Regions from separate parts of the Pseudomonas sp. BP01 genome, predicted to be linked through region 2. Evidence: riboswitches for the same ligand, from Rfam matches in the RefSeq annotation. Region 2 holds a riboswitch; each other region holds the start of a gene.
What was found. Region 2 has a riboswitch for cobalamin ahead of JOY50_RS10445 (TonB-dependent siderophore receptor). Riboswitches for the same ligand answer to the same signal wherever they lie in the genome.

Region 1 (5,812 bases), on a different contig from region 2:
TAATTCCCCGTTCAGCAGCCGTAGCAGCGTGGACTTGCCACTGCCATTGGCGCCGATCAGGCCCAGCCGCTGGCCCAGGCACAAGCGCAGGTCAAGCGGTTTGCGGGTGCCATGGGGCAAGCGAAGTGCCTGCAACGCCAACACTTCGCGGCCCGCATGACGCTGGGGCGTGGGGGCATGCAAGGTAATCGCAGTGGCTTGCTCGACCTGGCGGGCGGCGTCATGCACTTTGCCCAGCAATGCTTGCCGGGCGTCGCGATGGTCGCGGTGCTGCTTTCCCGCCGTGGCCTGGCTGCGCTCCTGCTGGCGGTCGACCAGGATCTTGGCCTGGTTGGCATGCCTGGCTTGACGCCCGGCCCGGGCCTGATGGCGTTCCTGGTCTTCGCGCTGGCGCTGCAGTTCACGGGCCTGGCGTTGTTGCTGCTGCTTCAGTCGGGCAAGTTGCTGCTGGGCCTGCGCCATCTGGCTGGCTTTTTGTGCTGCATAGAAGCTGTAGTTGCCGCCATAGGCCTGCAACCCCAGGCTGGATAGTTCGACAATGCGCGCCATGTGCGCCAGCAGGCTGCGGTCGTGACTGATTACCAGCAAACCTCGGTCCCAGGCCTCGATCATGCTCAGCAGCTGGGCACGGGCGTTGCTGTCCAGGTGATTGCTCGGTTCGTCGAGTATCAGGTAGTCGGCACCGCTGAGCCATGCGCCTGCCAGCGCCACGCGCATGGCCTGGCCGCCGCTCAGGCTGCGTGCGGGCTGGCGCCAGTCAAGGTGACCCAGGCCGTTGCGCTGCAGGTGCATCTGCAATTGCTCGCGGATATCCCAGCGCTCGGCAACGGTGTCGAAATCCTGGGGGTTGATGCTGCCTTGCTCGATGCGCTCCAGCGCCGCAACCACCGACCCCACCTGGGCCAGGTCGGCAAGCGTGGTGCTGCGCTCGATTACCTGCTGGTTCAGCAGATGGACAGGCCCCCGGCGCCTGCACTGGCCGCTGCTCGGTGCACGCTGGCCGGCAAGAACCTGCCCTAGCAGGCTCTTGCCCACGCCATTGCGCCCGACCAGGCCGGTACGCCGTTGGTCGAAGGTTTCGTTAAGGTCGGTAAACAGTAGCCGGCCATCAGGCAAGGCCAAGGAGACGCTGTCCAGCGTCAGGATCGACGTGTTCGTCATGCACAACTCCACAAATGCCGCGACATCTCCGGAGCAAACCGGAGGCTGAAGACTGGCCGTCGAATGGACGGCGGCATCAATGGCGCATTGGACGAACACCTCGTGATGGGGGAGTGCGTAGCCTAACGGCCCGTCGGGGGCGGGTAAAGTACCGCCCGCCGTGTATGGGTTTCCTGCACTGGCCTCATCGCCGGCAAGCCAGCTCCCACAGGTACTGCGCATGGCGGCAGGCCGGCGTGGTCAGGGTGGAGCTACAGGTACTGCGCATGGCGTCAGGCCGGCGCGGTCAGGGTGGGAGCTGGCTTGCCGGCGATGCGCCGCGCGAGCGGCGCCCGAGCTTGTCTGGCCCTGGGCTCAGCGCCCCGTCAAGCGCTTGGCCCAGTCGCCTCCGTGGCTCTGTTCGCAGGCCTCTTCGCTGTCAAACCGTACATGCCAGGCCGGGTGATCCAGTTGTATGCCGGCGTGGTCCAACGCCTGACGGGTCAGCGCAAGCATGCGTGCCTTTGCTTCACCCGCCACAGCAGCGACTTTGTCGGCCTCTTGTTCAAACACCCAAGTAATACGCAGGCTGGCCGGAAAATGCTCGGGATCGAGACGATGGGTAAGCCAGGTGAAGCCGACGATTTCTGCCTTGGCGGTTTCACAGGCGTCCGTCAGGCACGCTACCAACTCCCGCTCCAGGCGGGCCATTTCGCGTTTGCCCAGCGCCTTCACAGGTTGGCCTCGTCATCGATCTGCTGGCAGAAGCGCAGGCGGTTGCCGAACGGGTCGCATACCTGCATCTGCAGGCCCCAGTCCAGGCGCTCGGCTTCGGGCCAGGCGTAACCGTACTGTTTGCCTTGCAGTTCATGCTCCAGCGCCCGCAAGTCGTCGAGGCGGGCGAACACTGTAGAGCCGGGGCAGGCATCGCCATGGTGCTCGGTAAGGTGCAGGATCAGGCCATCGCGGTGAATCTGCATGTACAACGGCAGGTCCGGGCTGAAGCGGTGCTCCCAGTCCAGGCTGAAACCGAGGAAATCCATGTAGAACTCCCTGGCCTTGTCGACCGAGAAGATGCGCAGTACCGGGATGGCGGGGGCGAGGGGCATGGGGCGTCCTTGACAGTGGGCAAAGTCGCCACTGTACCGCAGTGGTGTCAAGAGTTGTCGGCAAGCCCCCCGCAATGGTTGACCACCCGCCAGCCACTGCGTAGCCTTGCCACTTCGAGGTTCTTCGGCCAGGCCGAAGCTAAGACGGGAACGCGGTACAAGCCGCGGCTGCCCCCGCAACTGTAAGCACCGACAACGGATCGACAGAGCCACTGCGCCAACGCGCGGGAAGGCGTCATCCCGCCAGCCCGCCGTTCAACTGAACAGCGCACTGGAACGGTGCAAGCCAGGAGACCTGCCTCGCAACGTTTTCGACTTTCAACCGGGCGGGGTGATCCGGTGGCGAACAAGCCCGGCCAACCTGGCCCGCGGCTCTCGTCCTGCATGCCCGCGCCACTCTGCCAAGGGCAATGCGACATGAAAACACTGGCCAAGCTCCCCGTTACCATCGTCACCGGCTTCCTCGGCTCGGGCAAGACCACCTTGCTGCGCCACATGCTCGACAACGCCCAGGGCCGCCGCATTGCGGTCATCGTCAACGAATTCGGCGAACTGGGCATCGACGGTGAAATCCTCAAGCAGTGCAGCATCGGTTGCACCGAAGAAGAAGCCAGCGGCCGCGTTTATGAGCTGGCCAACGGCTGCCTGTGCTGCACCGTGCAGGAAGAGTTCTTCCCGGTCATGCGCGAGCTGGTGGCACGCCGTGGCGACCTGGACCACATCCTGATCGAAACCAGCGGCCTGGCCCTGCCCAAACCGCTGGTGCAAGCCTTCCAGTGGCCAGAAATCCGCAACGCCTGCACCGTCGACGCGGTCATCACCGTGGTCGATAGCCCGGCCGTGGCTGCCGGCACCTTCGCTGCCTACCCCGACCAGGTGGATGCCCAGCGCAAGCTCGACCCTAACCTGGACCACGAATCACCGCTGCACGAACTGTTCGCCGATCAGCTGGCCAGCGCCGACCTGGTGGTACTGAACAAGGCCGACCTGATCGACGCCGAAGGCCTGGCCAAGGTCCGCGCCGAAGTGGCCGAAGAACTGCCGCCGGCAGTCAAGGTGGTCGAGGCCAGCAGCGGCAAGCTGCCACTGGAGGTACTGTTGGGCGTGGGCGCCGAGTCCGAGGCGCACATCGATGGCCGCCGCACCCACCACGATTCGCACCACGACGGCGATGATCATGACGACCATGATCACGACGCTTTCGATTCCATTTCCATCGACCTGCCAGAGGCTGACGAAAGCCTGCTGCTCGATGCATTGACCCAGCTGGTGGTGGAGTTCGGCATCCTGCGCGCCAAAGGCTTCGCTGCCATCCCGGGCAAGCCGATGCGCCTGCTGGTACAAGGCGTGGGTACGCGTTTCGACAAGCACTTCGACCGCGCCTGGCGTGCCGACGAGCCGCGCATCACCCGCCTGGTGCTGATCGGCCAGGACCTCGACGCTGCCCAGCTGGAAGCGCGCCTGCGCCAGGCCTTGGGCGCCTGACCCGTGCACCTGCTGCGGACCCAGCCCGGCGGCTTCGTGCCGGATGACAGTATTGCCGACCTCGGCCAGACACCCGCCGAACTGGTGATTCTCTGCAGCGGCGATTCGCACCTGGCCTTGCTCGCCGATACCGCCGAGCAACTGCCTGAGGATTTCCCCAGCCTGCGCCTGGCCAACCCGATGCAGGTGCAGAACCACGCTTCGGTCGACCTTTATGTCGACCAGGTGCTGCGCCATGCCAAGGTCATCCTGGTGTCGCTGCACGGCGGCGTCGGTTACTGGCGCTATGGCGTCGAGCAACTGGTCGAGCTGGCTGCGCGTGGCGTGCAGCTGATTCTAGTGCCGGGCGATGATCGCCCGGACCCGGAACTGACCAGCCTGGGCAGCGTCAGTGGCGAGCAGGCCGAGCGCCTCTGGCACTATTTGCGCCAGGGCGGCAAGGCCAATGCCATCAACCTGTACAAGTGCCTGGCCAACCAGTGGCTGGGCCGCGATTATGCCTGGGACGAGCCGCAACCCTTGCCGCGCACCGCTGTGTATCACCCGGCCAAGGGTAGTGTGGCACTGGAAGACTGGTACCCGCACTGGCACCCGGACTACCCGGTAGCGCCGCTGCTGTTCTACCGCTCCCACTTGCAGGCGGCCAACACCGCATTCATCGACGTGTTCTGCCAGCGCCTGCAGGCCGCTGGCTTGAACCCGTTGCCGATCGCCGTGGCCAGTCTCAAGGAAAGCGCCTGCCTGGAGCAGGTCGAAGCCTGGCTGGACGAGGTCGGTGCCGAAGTGCTGGTCAATACCACCGGGTTTGCCCTGTCCAGCCCCGAACGGCCCAACCTGCGCCCGTTCCGTCGCGACATTCCGGTGCTGCAGGCCATCTGCGCGCAGGACAACCAGCCCGGCTGGGAGGCCAGCGAACAGGGACTGGGCGCGCGCGACCTGGCCATGCACATCGCCTTGCCCGAACTCGACGGGCGCATCATTACCCGCCCGGTCAGTTTCAAGGACATGGCCTGGCGCAGCGAGCGCAGCCAGTCCGATGTGGTGTGCTACCGCGCCCACCCCGAGCGCATGGACTTTGTCGCCGAGCTGGCCCGCCGCTGGGTCGAGCTGGCGCGCCTGCCCAATGCCCAGAAACGCGTCGCCCTGGTGCTGGCCAACTACCCGACCCGCGATGGCCGCATTGGCAACGGCGTCGGCCTGGACACGCCCGCTGCCGCACTTAACATTCTCCAGGCGCTGCAGGCCGAAGGTTATCCGCTGGCCGATTTGCCGGGCAGTGGCACGCAACTGATTCACCAGCTGCTCGGCGGGGTGACCAACGACCTTGACAACCTTGACCAGCGCCCTTGCGCCCAGAGCCTGAGCCTGGCCGACTACCAGGCAGCCTTCGAGCGCTTGCCCGAGGCCAATCGCCAGGCAGTGCTGGAGCGCTGGGGGCCGCCCGAGCAGGACCCGATGTACCGCAGCGGCCGGCTGATGGTGGCCGGCTTGCGCTTTGGCCTGACCTTCGTCGGCATCCAGCCAGCCCGGGGCTACCAGGTAGACCCCAGCGCGGTGTATCACGACCCCGACCTGGTGCCGCCGCACGGCTACCTGGCGTTTCACTTCTGGCTGCGCCACGCATTCGCGGCCGACGCGCTGATCCATGTCGGCAAGCACGGCAACCTCGAATGGCTGCCCGGCAAGGGCGTCGGCTTGTCGGCGCAGTGCTGGCCGGACGCGCTGCTTGGCCCGCTGCCGAACATCTACCCGTTCATTGTCAACGACCCGGGCGAGGGTGCCCAGGCCAAGCGACGTACCCAGGCGGTGATCATCGACCACCTGATGCCGCCGCTGACCCGTGCCGAAACCTACGGCCCGTTGCGGCACCTGGAGCAACTGGCCGACGAGTTCTACGAAGCGCAGCTACTCGACCCGCGGCGTGCCCGCGAGTTGCAGCGCGACATCCTCGAGCTGGTCAAGGTCAACCACATCGACCGTGAGCTGCAACTGGAAGGGCAGCTGGACGATGCCGCCGTCTGGCTGCCGCGCCTGGACACCTACCTGTGCGACCTGAAGGAATCGCAGATTCGCGATGG
Region 2 (5,812 bases):
CTGTAGGGCATTACACCAATGTCGCCCCGGTGTTTCGTAACAATAAGTACAAACTACCCCCATGATTGTTTATGCTGGCGGGCTTATGCCATGGCGCATGGCCATTTTTCGACAAGTAAACGTCCATGAAAATTGCACTCGTACTTATCTTCGCCCTCTCGATTGCCTACGTGCACCTGCGCGGTCGGGTTCGCCACAAGTTGACCCGCCAGCTGGGCGACCATTCGAGCTTCCTGGCCCCGATCAACAGTTTCCTGTACCTGTTTTCCAAGCTCCCGGCCAAGCCCTACTTGCCGGTCGAAGCCTTCCCCGAACTGAAGCCACTGCAGGACCACTGGCAGGAAATCCGCGAGGAAGGCCGCCAGTTGCTGCACGTGGGCGAAATCAAGAAGTCCGACAATTACGATGATGTCGGTTTCAACTCGTTCTTCAAGACCGGCTGGAAGCGCTTCTACCTGAAGTGGTACGGCGAAAGCCACCCATCGGCGATGGCCCTGTGCCCACGCACCACCGAGCTGCTGCAAAGCATCGGCACGGTCAAGGCCGCCATGTTCGCCACCCTGCCGCCAGGCGCCAAACTGGTGCGCCACCGTGACCCGTATGCCGGCTCGTACCGCTATCACCTGGGCCTGGACACGCCCAACGACGACGGTTGCTACATCGACGTGGACGGCGAGAAGTATTCCTGGCGCGATGGCGAGGGTGTGATCTTCGACGAAACCTACATCCACTATGCGGCGAACACCACGGAGCACAACCGCATCATCCTGTTCTGTGACGTCGAGCGCCCGCTCAAGTACCGCTGGGCGACTGCGTTCAACCGCTGGTTCAGCCGCAACGTCATGGCCGCCGCCGCCGCGCCTAACGGTGACGGCGACAAGACCGGCGGTATCAACCGCTTGTTCACCCGCATCTACAAGATCCGTGAACGCGGCAAGGCGCTGAAAAAGCGCAACCGCATGCGCTACTACCTGGAAAAGTGGGCTGTGGTTGCGGCGCTGGTGCTGGTGTTCATCTACATCTGAATGCTGAGCGTGCTCCTGCAAGGTGCTGCGGCAGCCCGAGTGATGGTGCAAGACAGTGGCCCTCACAAGTACTGCTGCACACCCACCAAAGTACAAGCCTCGCTCTTGTCACTCTTCGACTAGCCTGAAAGCTCCACTCGCAACCACCACAAGGTGAAGACGATGAGCATGATGGACTGGGACGCCTACCGTAAGCAGTTGATGGCCGGCATCGGCGATCTCAAGCAACTCTCCCCCGACACCGTGGCCGGTTACATGACTGCCAGCGGTGCAGGAGCCAAGACCAATCACCTCGACGCCAAGACCCGTGAGTTGATCTCACTGGCCGTGGCCGTGACCACCCGTTGCGACGGCTGCATCGCCGTGCATTCCCAGCAGGCGGTCAAGCACGGTGCCAGCCGCGAGGAAATTGCCGAAGCCCTCGGCGTAGCGGTGGCGATGAACGCCGGTGCGGCGCTGGTGTACTCGGCGCGGGCCATGGATGCAGTAGGCAAGGCCAACGGCTAGGCACAAACGGCGTCGTCGCCCTTGCGCGAAGGCGCCGCGCCCCACAGACTTGGCGGCCCAGCCCTTGCAGGAACCCGCATGATCCACATTCGCCCCATGACAGCCGAAGACTTCGAGCGCTTCTGGCCCACCTTCCAAGCCATCGTCCAGGCCTGTGAAACCTACGCATTCGACCCAGCCCTGAGCTTCGATCAGGCACGCCAGCTGTGGCTGGAGCTGCCATTGCACACGCTGCTGGCCGAAGAGGATGGCGAGCTGCTGGGTTCTTATTACCTGAAGGCCAATGCCGCCGGGCCTGGCGGGCACGTGGGCAATTGCGGCTACATGGTGTGCGAACAGGCACGTGGCCGGGGCGTGGCGCGCCTGATGTGCGAGCACTCGCAGAAGCTGGCACGCCAGGAGGGCTTTCTGGCCCTGCAGTTCAACTCGGTAGTGGCCAGCAATGAAGTCGCGGTGGCACTGTGGCACAAGCTGGGCTTCGAAACGGTCGGGCGCTTGCCCAAGGCTTATCGCCATGCCCGCCTGGGGCTGGTGGACTGCCTGGTGATGTACAAATGGCTGGCGGATGAGCCGGTGGTAGAGAAACCACCGCTGCTGATCGGGCGCAAGAACATCGAGGCGCGGGTGTCGCGCCGTCGCGGGCGCTGACCTTCTCTCGCAGGTTCGGCCCCTTCGCGGGCTTGCCCGCTCCCACCAGTACTGCGCAGTACCTAAAGGCTGTGCGGTCCCTGTGGGAGCGGGTTCACCCGCGAAGAGGCCGGGCCTGCTAAACGCTCAGTTTCAGAAGGCCAAGCCCACCTTCACCCCAAACTCGTCACGCTTGAGCTTGGTGTTGTCTGCCACTGGCGAATCTTCGTCCAGCTTGTATTCGGTGCGGGTGTAGTAAACCCCGGCCTGCACCGGCATATCACCCTGCTGGTTCATCAGCAACGTCACTTCGGCGTACGGGTTGGTACGGTCTTTCAGGTCGACCGTGTCGCTGCCAAAGTCGTCCACTTTCAGCCGCGCGCGGCCGTCCAGGGTATGGCGCGCGCCCACTTCCACCCGCAGGGTCGAGGCGTCGAACTGGTGGTTGTAGCCCAGCGCCGCCTTGGCAAAGGGCGATTTCACGGTGAGCTTGGTATCGAGGTCGTTGATTTCCGGCTCGAAGCGCGACCAGCTGTAACCGCCGCCCACGGTCACGTCGACAAAGTTGCGAGCGTCCAGCGCCGCACGCCAGCCAAGGTCAAGGTCGGCCTGGGCCTCCTTGAGCTTGTTGTCGTTCTTCTTGCCGAATTTGGCTTCGGCGCCGAGCTGGTAGATGAAACCGGATTCGGCTGTCAGCTTGTTGCCGAAGGTAGCGAACACACCACCCTGGCCCATGTGTTCCTTGTCGCTTTCACTGCCACCTTCGAACTTGAACTTGTCGTAGGCGCCCTGCAGACCGATGGTGAACAGCGGGTCGGTGCTGGGTGCGGCGGTGGCGGCCAGCGGTGCGGCGATCAGGGCGAGCAGGCAGGTGTGGCGCAACAGATGACGAGCAGGCATGCGTAAAGTCTCCATGACTTGATAACGAAAGACGAACGTGCGGTTCGAGACAAACGCCAGCCGGAAAGTTCGAAAAAAAGTCAATAAAAGCGCGCAACCTTGTGTTTTATCGCAGTATTCGTGGCGCACCAACATTTGACGCCCCAGCATTTCAGTGGTCAGATGCGCGCCAGTTTCAGGTGCCCTTCGCCGCCGCGCGCAGGGTGAAACGGGAAGCCGGTGCGTCGTGTAACCCACGACAAGTCCGGCGCTGCCCCCGCAACGGTAAGCGAGCGACCCCTTCGAGATACCACTGTGCACATGCATGGGAAGGTGAAGGTGTCATGCCCCTCGCAAGCCCGGAGACCGGCCTGGAGCTTCACTTGGCAACCCGCGGTGGGCGGGCGCAGGCCGGAGTCCGTGCGCGCGCCTGCCTGCATGGTTCGCCTTTGCGTGTTTTCCACCGGGATCCATTCATTCCTGCAGCAGTGGAACGACATGTCCCGTATGTTCAAGCTTCACCCCCTGGCGGCCTGCCTGGCCGTCGCCCTACCCGCTCTGGCCGACGACCGTGACCAGCAGCAACCCCTGGCCTTGCCTTCCACGGCCATCACCGACACCCTCGACAGCCGCACCGTCGACCTGGCCACGCCGGCCCAGGCAGGCTCGCGCCTCGGCCTCAGTGCCCTGGAAACACCGGCCAGCACCAGCAGCATCAGCGCCGAGCAGATTCAGCAGCGCAACAACCTCACCGTGCAGGATGCCGTAACGCGGTCACCGGGCATCACCTTCGTCGGCTCCCCCGGCGATGGCGGCACAGGCCTGTCCGCCCGCGGCTTTGCCGGCCACAGTTCGGTGATGACCCTGTTCGACGGCGCACGCCTGTACACCGGTGCCGGCACCCAGACGTTTCCGGTGGACCCGTGGATGGTCGAGCGTATCGATGTGATTCGCGGCCCGGCTTCGGTACTGCATGGCGAAGGCGCCACCGGCGCGGTGATCAACGTGATCCCGAAAAAACCGTTTGCCGGCGAGGTGCGCAACCACCTGCGTCTGGGCTACGGGTCGTGGGACCGCCAGCAGCTGGGCCTGGACAGCGGCGGCAGTCTCAGCGAGCGCCTGAGCTATCGCCTCACCCTCAACCAGCAGGCCGGCAACGGCTGGGTCGACCGCACTACTTCGCGCAGCCTGGCCCTGAGTGCCGCGCTGCGCTTCGATGCCAGTGACGACCTCAGCTTGACCCTTGCCCACGACCGTGGCGATGCAGAGCCTGCCAGCTACTACGGCACCCCGCTGATCGACGGCCACTACCGCAGCAGCCTGCGCAAGAAAAACTACAACGTGCAGAACGACGTGCAGCACTACGTCGATGAGTGGACCCGGCTCACCACCGACTGGACGCTGAACGACCACGTCAGCGCCAGCAACCAGCTGTACTACATCAAGAGCCGCCGCCACTGGCGCAACGCCGAAGACTACAGCTGGGACGCCGAGCGCCAGCAATTGCAGCGCGGCAGCTACCTGGAAATCAAGCACAACCAGGAACAGTTCGGCGACCGCCAGTCCATCACCTTTGACCACAGCGTGTTCGGCCTGGCCAGCAAGACCGTGGTCGGCGCGGAATACAACAAGGTCCGCTTCAACGTCGACAGCAATGCGCCCTACAACGATGTGGGCGGTGATTTCATCGACCCGTGGCAACCAGAACCGGGCGGGTTCCACAGCGCCTCGCCACTGCGGCCGCAAACCTTGTCTAGCACCCACACCTTCGCCCTGTTCGCCGAAAACCGCTTGCAACTGAGCGACCGGCTGTCGCTGGTCACCGGCGTGCGCCGCGACCAGAACCACATCGACCGCACCAACCTGACCAACGACAGCCGCAGCGACCGCAGCCTGCAAGGTGGCAACTGGCGCGCCGGGCTGGTGTTCGCGGTCACCGACGACCTGTCGCTATACGGGCAGTACTCCACCAGCCAGGAGGGGGTCAACAACCTCATCAGCCTCAGCCCCACCCAGATGCACTATGACCTGACCGAGGCGAAGCAGACCGAGGTAGGCCTCAAGCAGCGTTTCTGGGAAGGCCGTGGCGAATGGACGCTGGCCGCCTACCACATCGTCAAGAAGAAGCTGCTGGTGGACGACCCGATCACCCACGAGAAGCAACAGGCTGGGCAGCAGACGTCCGACGGCCTTGAGGCAACACTGGAACTGGCATTGGCGCAGCAGTGGCAGGTGTCGGCCAACGCGTCGCTGGTGCGCGCCAGGTATGACGATTTCGACGAGATGGTCGGCGGCGTAGCGCAGGACCGTGCCGGCAACCGGCCGGCCAACGTGCCACGGCGTACCGCCAATCTGTGGCTGAGCAAAGGCTTCGGCCAGCAGGTAGAGGCCGGCATTGGTGCGCGCTACGTAGATGAGCGTTATGCCGATACCGCCAATACCCAGAGCGCCCCCGGGTACACCGTGGTCGATGCCAACATCGCCTGGCAGGTGCTGCCGGATGTGAAGTTGGGCTTGCAGTTGAACAACCTGTTTGATCGTGAATATGTGCAGTCGGCGTTCAGTGGGCAGCAGTGGTTGATGGGGATGCCGCGGTCGTACTTTGCGACGGTGGATTACAGCTTCTGATCTGAGCCTGCCTGTGCCGGCCTCTTTCGCGGGCTCGCCCGCTGCCACAGATACAACACAGTTTTCGATGACTGCGATATCTCTGTGGGAGCGGGGGAGCCCGCGAAGGGGCCGGCACAGGTAACACAAAAAACCCCTACCCACCT
Region 3 (5,812 bases), on a different contig from region 2:
CAGGCCGGCGAGGTCGGGTGTGTTCTTCAGGCTGCTTCCTTCGCGCGTGACGAGGACCGGCATGTCGTCGGCATACGGGGTGCTCAGGACAAGCTGGGCGTCTGCCGCCTCGAAGGCATTGGAGCTGCCCAGCAGGTCGATACTGCCCTCACGCAAAGCAGCGATGGCTTCGTGGCGGTTGTCGAACCGCCGTACTTCGACGTTTATGCCCAGCTGCTCGGCGATGATACCGGCGTAGTCTGCGCTAATACCTTCGTAGTCCTGCTGGCTGGTATTGAGTTCGAAGGGAGGATAGTCGGGTCGCGAACTGCCCAGCACCAGGTATTGGCGTTGCTGCAGCCAATCCCGGTCTTCCCTGGACAGTTGCAACGGGGCTGCGGCGCTGACAGAGCGCGCCAGCAGCTGGCGAGGTTCGCTGCTGGCCAGCAGCGCAGTGGGGCCGGACAGGCCGATGGCCAGGAGCATGCACGCCAGCAGGCGCTTCATGGCGGCCGAACGCTCAGTAGACGCTGTTGCGTTTGGCCAGGTCGACCATTTCAACCAGCGATTCGGTCTTGAGCTTTTCCATGATACGGCCCCGGTAGGTGCTGATGGTCTTGGCACTCAGGTTCATGCAGGTGCCGATATTTTTGTTGTTTTCGCCGCGCGCCAGGCGCCGCAGCACTTCCATTTCACGGTTCGACAGGCTGGCCAGGCGTACCGGTTCGCTCTCCAGCGAGTTGCTGTTGACCGACATTTGCGGGAAGGTCGAATAGCCCTTGACCAGGGCCTTGAGGGCAAACAGCAGTGCTTCGTGATCTTCTTCCTTGGTGACGAATGCGCCGATGCCAGCATCCAGGCAACGCCGTACATACAGGTCGGTGGCCTGGCCGGTCAGCACCATGATCTTGGGCACAGGCTCGAGGCATTGCAGGCGTTTGATCACTTCCATGCCATCCAGGCCGGGCAGGCCGATGTCGAGCACTACCACGTCCGGGCGCAATTCGCGGGCTACCTGCGCAACTTCGCTGCCGTTACCAACTTCACCCACAACATGAAAGCGTTCACGTTCGAGCAGTAGACGCAGGGATAGTCGGACAATGGGGTGGTCGTCGACGATCAGCACGGTTGTCATGTAGAAAACTCCTGTCAAGATGTGGTCCGCTTCCTGGAACACTCAGGAATACGTCGGCAAGTGGGTTAATCGGAAGCGCTGCAAGATACGACCAATCCCGAGGTTTGGTAATGCCGAGTATAGAAGTGTTGATAATCCGCGCGCTTGTTGTTGAAAAGTCCTACAAGCATTGGGAAAGACATCACCCTATCAAAGCGGCAATGCCTGGTTTGAGGTGTGCAGTCAGGCGCAAGCAGCGTGTGCTTTGTTCACACGTTGGGTGGCAGCGGGGTTATTGACCAGCGCCTGGCCGACCCGCGTGGGGCGGGCCACCAGCTGGCCGGCACAGTTCGGGCAGCGGCCGTTGAAGCGGGTATCGGCGCAGGCGCGGCAGAAGGTGCATTCGAAGGAGCAGATGAGCGCATCGGGGCTGTCGCCCGGCAGGTCGGTATCGCAGCACTCACAGTTGGGGCGTAATTCCAGCATGGGCGTGACTCCTGTTCACAGGCGGGAGCCCGGAGTCTGCTACGGCTGCGGCAATGCTGGCAATGCTCAGTCGCCAGGGCGATATAAGTGAGCATGCCCGGCACGGTACAAGGCCGACTCGGCGAATGGCGTATCCCCTAGCACGTGGCCTACCAGGATCAGCGCCGTGCGGCGAAAATCCTTGGCTGCGACGCGTTCGACGATATCGCCAAGGGTGCCGCGCACCCAATCCTGGTCTGGCCAGGTGGCACGATGTACCACCGCCACAGGGCAGTGCGCACCGTAGTGCGGCATCAGTTCTTCGACAATCCGCGGGAGGTGCTTGACCCCCAGGTGAATCGCCAAGGTGCTGCCGTGGCGCGCCAGGTCGCCCAGTTGCTCGCCAGGCGGCATGGGTGAACTGTCGCCATAGCGGGTGAGGATCACCGTCTGCGCTACCTGGGGCAGGGTCAGCTCGCAGCCGAGCAGCGCAGCGCTGGCCGCCGTGGCGGTGACCCCAGGGATGATCTGGTAATCGATGCCCAGCGCCTGCAGGTGGCGGATCTGCTCACCGATGGCGCCGTACAGGCTGGGGTCGCCGCTATGTACCCGGGCCACGTCCTGGCCTTGTTCGTGCGCGCTGCGCATGGCGGCGATGATCTGCTCCAAGTGCAGCTCGGCACTGTTGATCACGGTCTCGGCCTGGTGGCCTTCGAGCACGGCAGCGGGTACCAGCGAGCCGGCATAGATGACCACCGGGCACTGGCGAATCAGCCGTTGGCCCTTGACCGTTATCAGTTCCGGGTCGCCGGGGCCGGCACCGATGAAGTACACCGTCATGGAAAATCCTTGCAGGAAAGAGAAGCGAAATGGTCAGCAGGCCAGGGCGAGGGTCGCCGGGCCCAGTACCTGGCGGGTCAGCAGCAACCGGGCTGTGCTCCCAGGCTGCTGGCTGGCCAGGGCCAGCGCCGCGCTCTCGGCCACGCCCCAGCAGCCGCTGTGGGCATGGGCTGTGGCAGAGCGGTGGCTGAGCAGCGGCTCAAAGGCCTGTAGTTGCGCGCTATGGTACAGCACCAACGGCAAGCCAAGGCGTTCGGCCAGTTGCTGCAAGCCGGCTTCGTCGGCCTTGAGGCTGATACTGGCAATGCCGTGCAGGTCGGCAAGCGCAAGGCCCTGGCTAGCCAGGGCCTGGAGCAGCAGGGTATGCAGGGTATCCGCCGGGCAGCCCCGGCGGCAGCCGAAGCCGGCGTAGAACGCCGGCATCAGGCCTTGCTGGAGCGGCGGAACAACCACGCACTGAGCAGGCCCAAGGCTACCCAGAAGGCAGCGTTGGTCAGCCAGGAGGCCATCTTGAACTGGGTTTCCAGTGCTTCGGGGGCCAGGCTCTCATGCACTTCGGGCTGTGGGGCGCCAATCACATGGGGGATTACCAGCAACACGGCGCCCAGCGCCTTCAACAACCAGTGCCGGGCGAACACCAGCAAGGCCAGGCCAAGGGCGGTGGCGCTGGCCGTGCCAACCCACCATGCCTGGCGTTGTCCCAGGTCGGCGGCGGCAGTGCCGGGCAGCTCCGGCGGCAACCCCAACGTCGGGGCCAGGCAGAACACGGCAAAACCGGCCAGGCCCCACAGCGCACCGGTGCCGGCACGCTGCGGTTCGCGCAGGCTGTACAGGGCGGCGAGAATCAGGGCGAAGCCGACTGCGACCACCAGATTGCCCCCGGTGGTGGACAGCACCCGCTGCCAACCGTCTTCCGGCGACCAGGCTTCGGCGCTGTGCTCATGGGCGGCCACTTCGCCACCATGTTCGTGCTGTGCGGCCGGGGCCGATGATTCGTAGGTTTCCGCCTCAAGAATCAGCGGGGCAACCCAGAAGCTTTGCAGCAGGGTCAGCAGCAGGGCCGCAAGCAGCCCGCTGAAGCCCGCGGTACGGGCAATGCGCGTGATCATCAGGCGTACTCAGTGGCAGGGGAAGGCGGCGCTGTGGCGGGTGTCGTGGGCGGCGTTGTGCACGGCCTCGATGTGCGAGAAACCGGCGAAGTACACCAGGCACAGGCCCAGCAGGCTGGCGCCGAGGGCGATGACGACGCGCTGGTTGAGGGTGACGGGGGTGTCAAGGCTGTGTTGCTTGGTGCTGGTGACGGGCATGACGCGTTCCTCTGCTTTTGGTAGGCAACGGGCAAGCGCGGCATCCCCGATGCGTGGCCGCCCAGGGGAATGCAACAGCGCCCGCCCACCGCGGGGTGTTCATGAACGTCAGGCCGGTCTCCGGGCTTGCGAGGAGGAGCAGGGCTCCTGGAAAGCGTCACCTTCCCATGCCGGACTACATGGCACAGTGGTACAGACACTTCACTCGCTTACCGTTGCGGGGGCAGCACCGGCCTTGTCCGGCCCTGCTGGAGGGCCTGGGACGCACCGGTTTCCCGTTTCACCCCCTGTGGGGGCACCTGAACGTGAGGCATAAGGAGAGCATGGGGGCGGGGTTTGCGTCAATTGCCAAGTACCGGGTTGGATTCTTCGCGGGTGAACCCGCTCCCACAGGCCAGGAGCAAATGTGCAGATGCTTCAGAAGTCATACGCCAGCTTGGTGTACCAATAGCCGCCACCTGGATGAAACGGCGGGTTGCCGTACGCCGCCTGGTTGCCGTTGGCGTTGTAAACGCCGTTCTTGTCGGGCCGCACATTGAAGATGTTGGTGCCACCCACACTGACGGTCAGGCTGTCGAACAGCAGGTACGACAGGTCCAGGTCGGTGATCCACTTGGCGCCAAAGGTGCGGTCCTGGGCCTGGTTCTGCTGCCAGGTTTCGACCTTGCCGTAGCGGGTGGTCTGCAAGGTGCCGGTGAAGTTACCCAGCAACCACTGGCTGCCCAATACCCATTTGGTCTTCGGCGAAGCTGCCACCAGGTCACCTTCGCGGCCATGGCCGACCACGTCGATACCGGCAGCGGCCAGCGCTGCGGGCGTACCCCGGGTGCCGCGCACGGTGGTCTTGTTCCAGTTGAAGCCCAAGGTCCAGCGCACATCGCCCCAGGCACCGAACTCGCTGGTGTGGTCACCCACCAGGTCGAGGCCGCGGGTGCGGGTGTCGAAGGCATTGGTGTAGTAGTTGATCCAGGTGGTGCGCGCCAGGCCCAGCGATTCGAGGATGTCGCCAATGGCACCGGCACCGTTCTGCCGGTCGTAGAGGTTTTCGGTGAGCAGGATGCGGTCGTCAATGTCGATCAGGTAGGTGTCCAGGGTAACGCTGGTGCGGCGCGCCGGTTGCCAGGTCAGGCCAAGGCCAGCGTTGCGGGACTTCTCCGGGTCGAGCTTCTCGCCGCCGAATGCCAGCGCGGCGGCACTGCCGGGCGCCACGGTGCGGCGCAAGGCCGGCACCACATTGCCGTCGGCGTCCAGCGCGGTGCGGTTGTCGCTGACGGTGTAGCCGCTCTGGGTCAGCGACGGTGCGCGGAACCCGCTGCCCAGGGTGCCGCGTACCGCCACGGTTTCGCTCAGTTCATAGCGTGAATTGAGCTTGAAGCTGGCGGTGTTGCCCGAGTCGTCGTCGTAGTGCTCGACGCGCGCGGCGGCGCCCAGGTACCAGCGCGGGGTCAGGTCCAGGCCGAGGTCGATGTAGGCGGCATAGTTGTTGCGTTTCACATCGGCCTCGTCTTCCGGGCGGATGGTCAGCGCAGCCTGGGCGCCCACGGCGGTCTGGCCGTTGGCCAGCGCATAAAGCGGGTTGGGGCGCCCGTCCGCCAGGGTGGCCGGGTAGGTGTAGGGCCCGACGCTGTAGGCGATGGGGTCGCCGGCAAAGGTCCGGAAGCGCTCCCAGCGGTGCTCCAGGCCGGCCGAGACGCGGGTCGGTACTGCCAGGCCGAACAGGCCATCGAAGGCGCGGGTGATGTCCAGGTTGTTCACCCACTGGTCGAACTGCAACGTCGCGAGGTCATCGAACGAGGTTGGCGAGGTCGGGCCATAGGTGGGGTTGATGGTCAGGTCGCTGGACTGTTGGTTCTTGTTGCGCCCGTAGGTGGTGGACAGGTCCCAGTCCCAGGCACCGGCAGCGCCTCGGGCGCCGAGCAGCCACTGGTAGTCGGTATCCTTGATATTGTTGAGCGGGAAGTATCCGTCGGGGAACAACTCCGGGATCGAGGCATTGCTGTTGGGCAGGCGGTAATTGTTGAAGGCCTCGAGCTTGCGCTCGGCATAGGTGGCGAACGAATACAGCTTCAGGTCGTCGCTGATGGGCAGCTCGGCGTTGTAACCGAGG

Region 1: another riboswitch for cobalamin. It lies ahead of cobW (cobalamin biosynthesis protein CobW); the one in region 2 lies ahead of JOY50_RS10445 (TonB-dependent siderophore receptor).
Region 3: another riboswitch for cobalamin. It lies ahead of JOY50_RS23565 (CbtB domain-containing protein); the one in region 2 lies ahead of JOY50_RS10445 (TonB-dependent siderophore receptor).

The regions. Positions count from the first base shown of each region.
Region 1 covers NZ_JAFBKA010000004.1:190,641-196,452, forward strand. The annotation lists gene JOY50_RS06010 (ATP-binding cassette domain-containing protein) at 1-1,161, opposite strand, end outside; gene JOY50_RS06015 (hypothetical protein) at 1,516-1,875, opposite strand; gene JOY50_RS06020 (glyoxalase superfamily protein) at 1,872-2,249, opposite strand; cobalamin riboswitch at 2,350-2,567, shown strand; gene cobW (cobalamin biosynthesis protein CobW) at 2,667-3,734, shown strand; gene cobN (cobaltochelatase subunit CobN) at 3,738-5,812, shown strand, end outside.
Region 2 covers NZ_JAFBKA010000009.1:95,684-101,495, forward strand. The annotation lists gene lpxO (lipid A hydroxylase LpxO) at 126-1,025, shown strand; gene JOY50_RS10430 (carboxymuconolactone decarboxylase family protein) at 1,188-1,532, shown strand; gene JOY50_RS10435 (GNAT family N-acetyltransferase) at 1,611-2,180, shown strand; gene JOY50_RS10440 (outer membrane beta-barrel protein) at 2,313-3,059, opposite strand; cobalamin riboswitch at 3,220-3,428, shown strand; gene JOY50_RS10445 (TonB-dependent siderophore receptor) at 3,537-5,666, shown strand.
Region 3 covers NZ_JAFBKA010000033.1:53,305-59,116, reverse strand. The annotation lists gene JOY50_RS23595 (transporter substrate-binding domain-containing protein) at 1-486, opposite strand, end outside; gene JOY50_RS23590 (response regulator transcription factor) at 500-1,114, opposite strand; gene JOY50_RS23585 (DUF1272 domain-containing protein) at 1,337-1,579, opposite strand; gene cobM (precorrin-4 C(11)-methyltransferase) at 1,646-2,398, opposite strand; gene JOY50_RS23575 (cobalamin biosynthesis protein) at 2,432-2,821, opposite strand; gene JOY50_RS23570 (CbtA family protein) at 2,821-3,507, opposite strand; gene JOY50_RS23565 (CbtB domain-containing protein) at 3,517-3,705, opposite strand; cobalamin riboswitch at 3,799-4,023, opposite strand; gene JOY50_RS23560 (TonB-dependent siderophore receptor) at 4,123-5,812, opposite strand, start outside.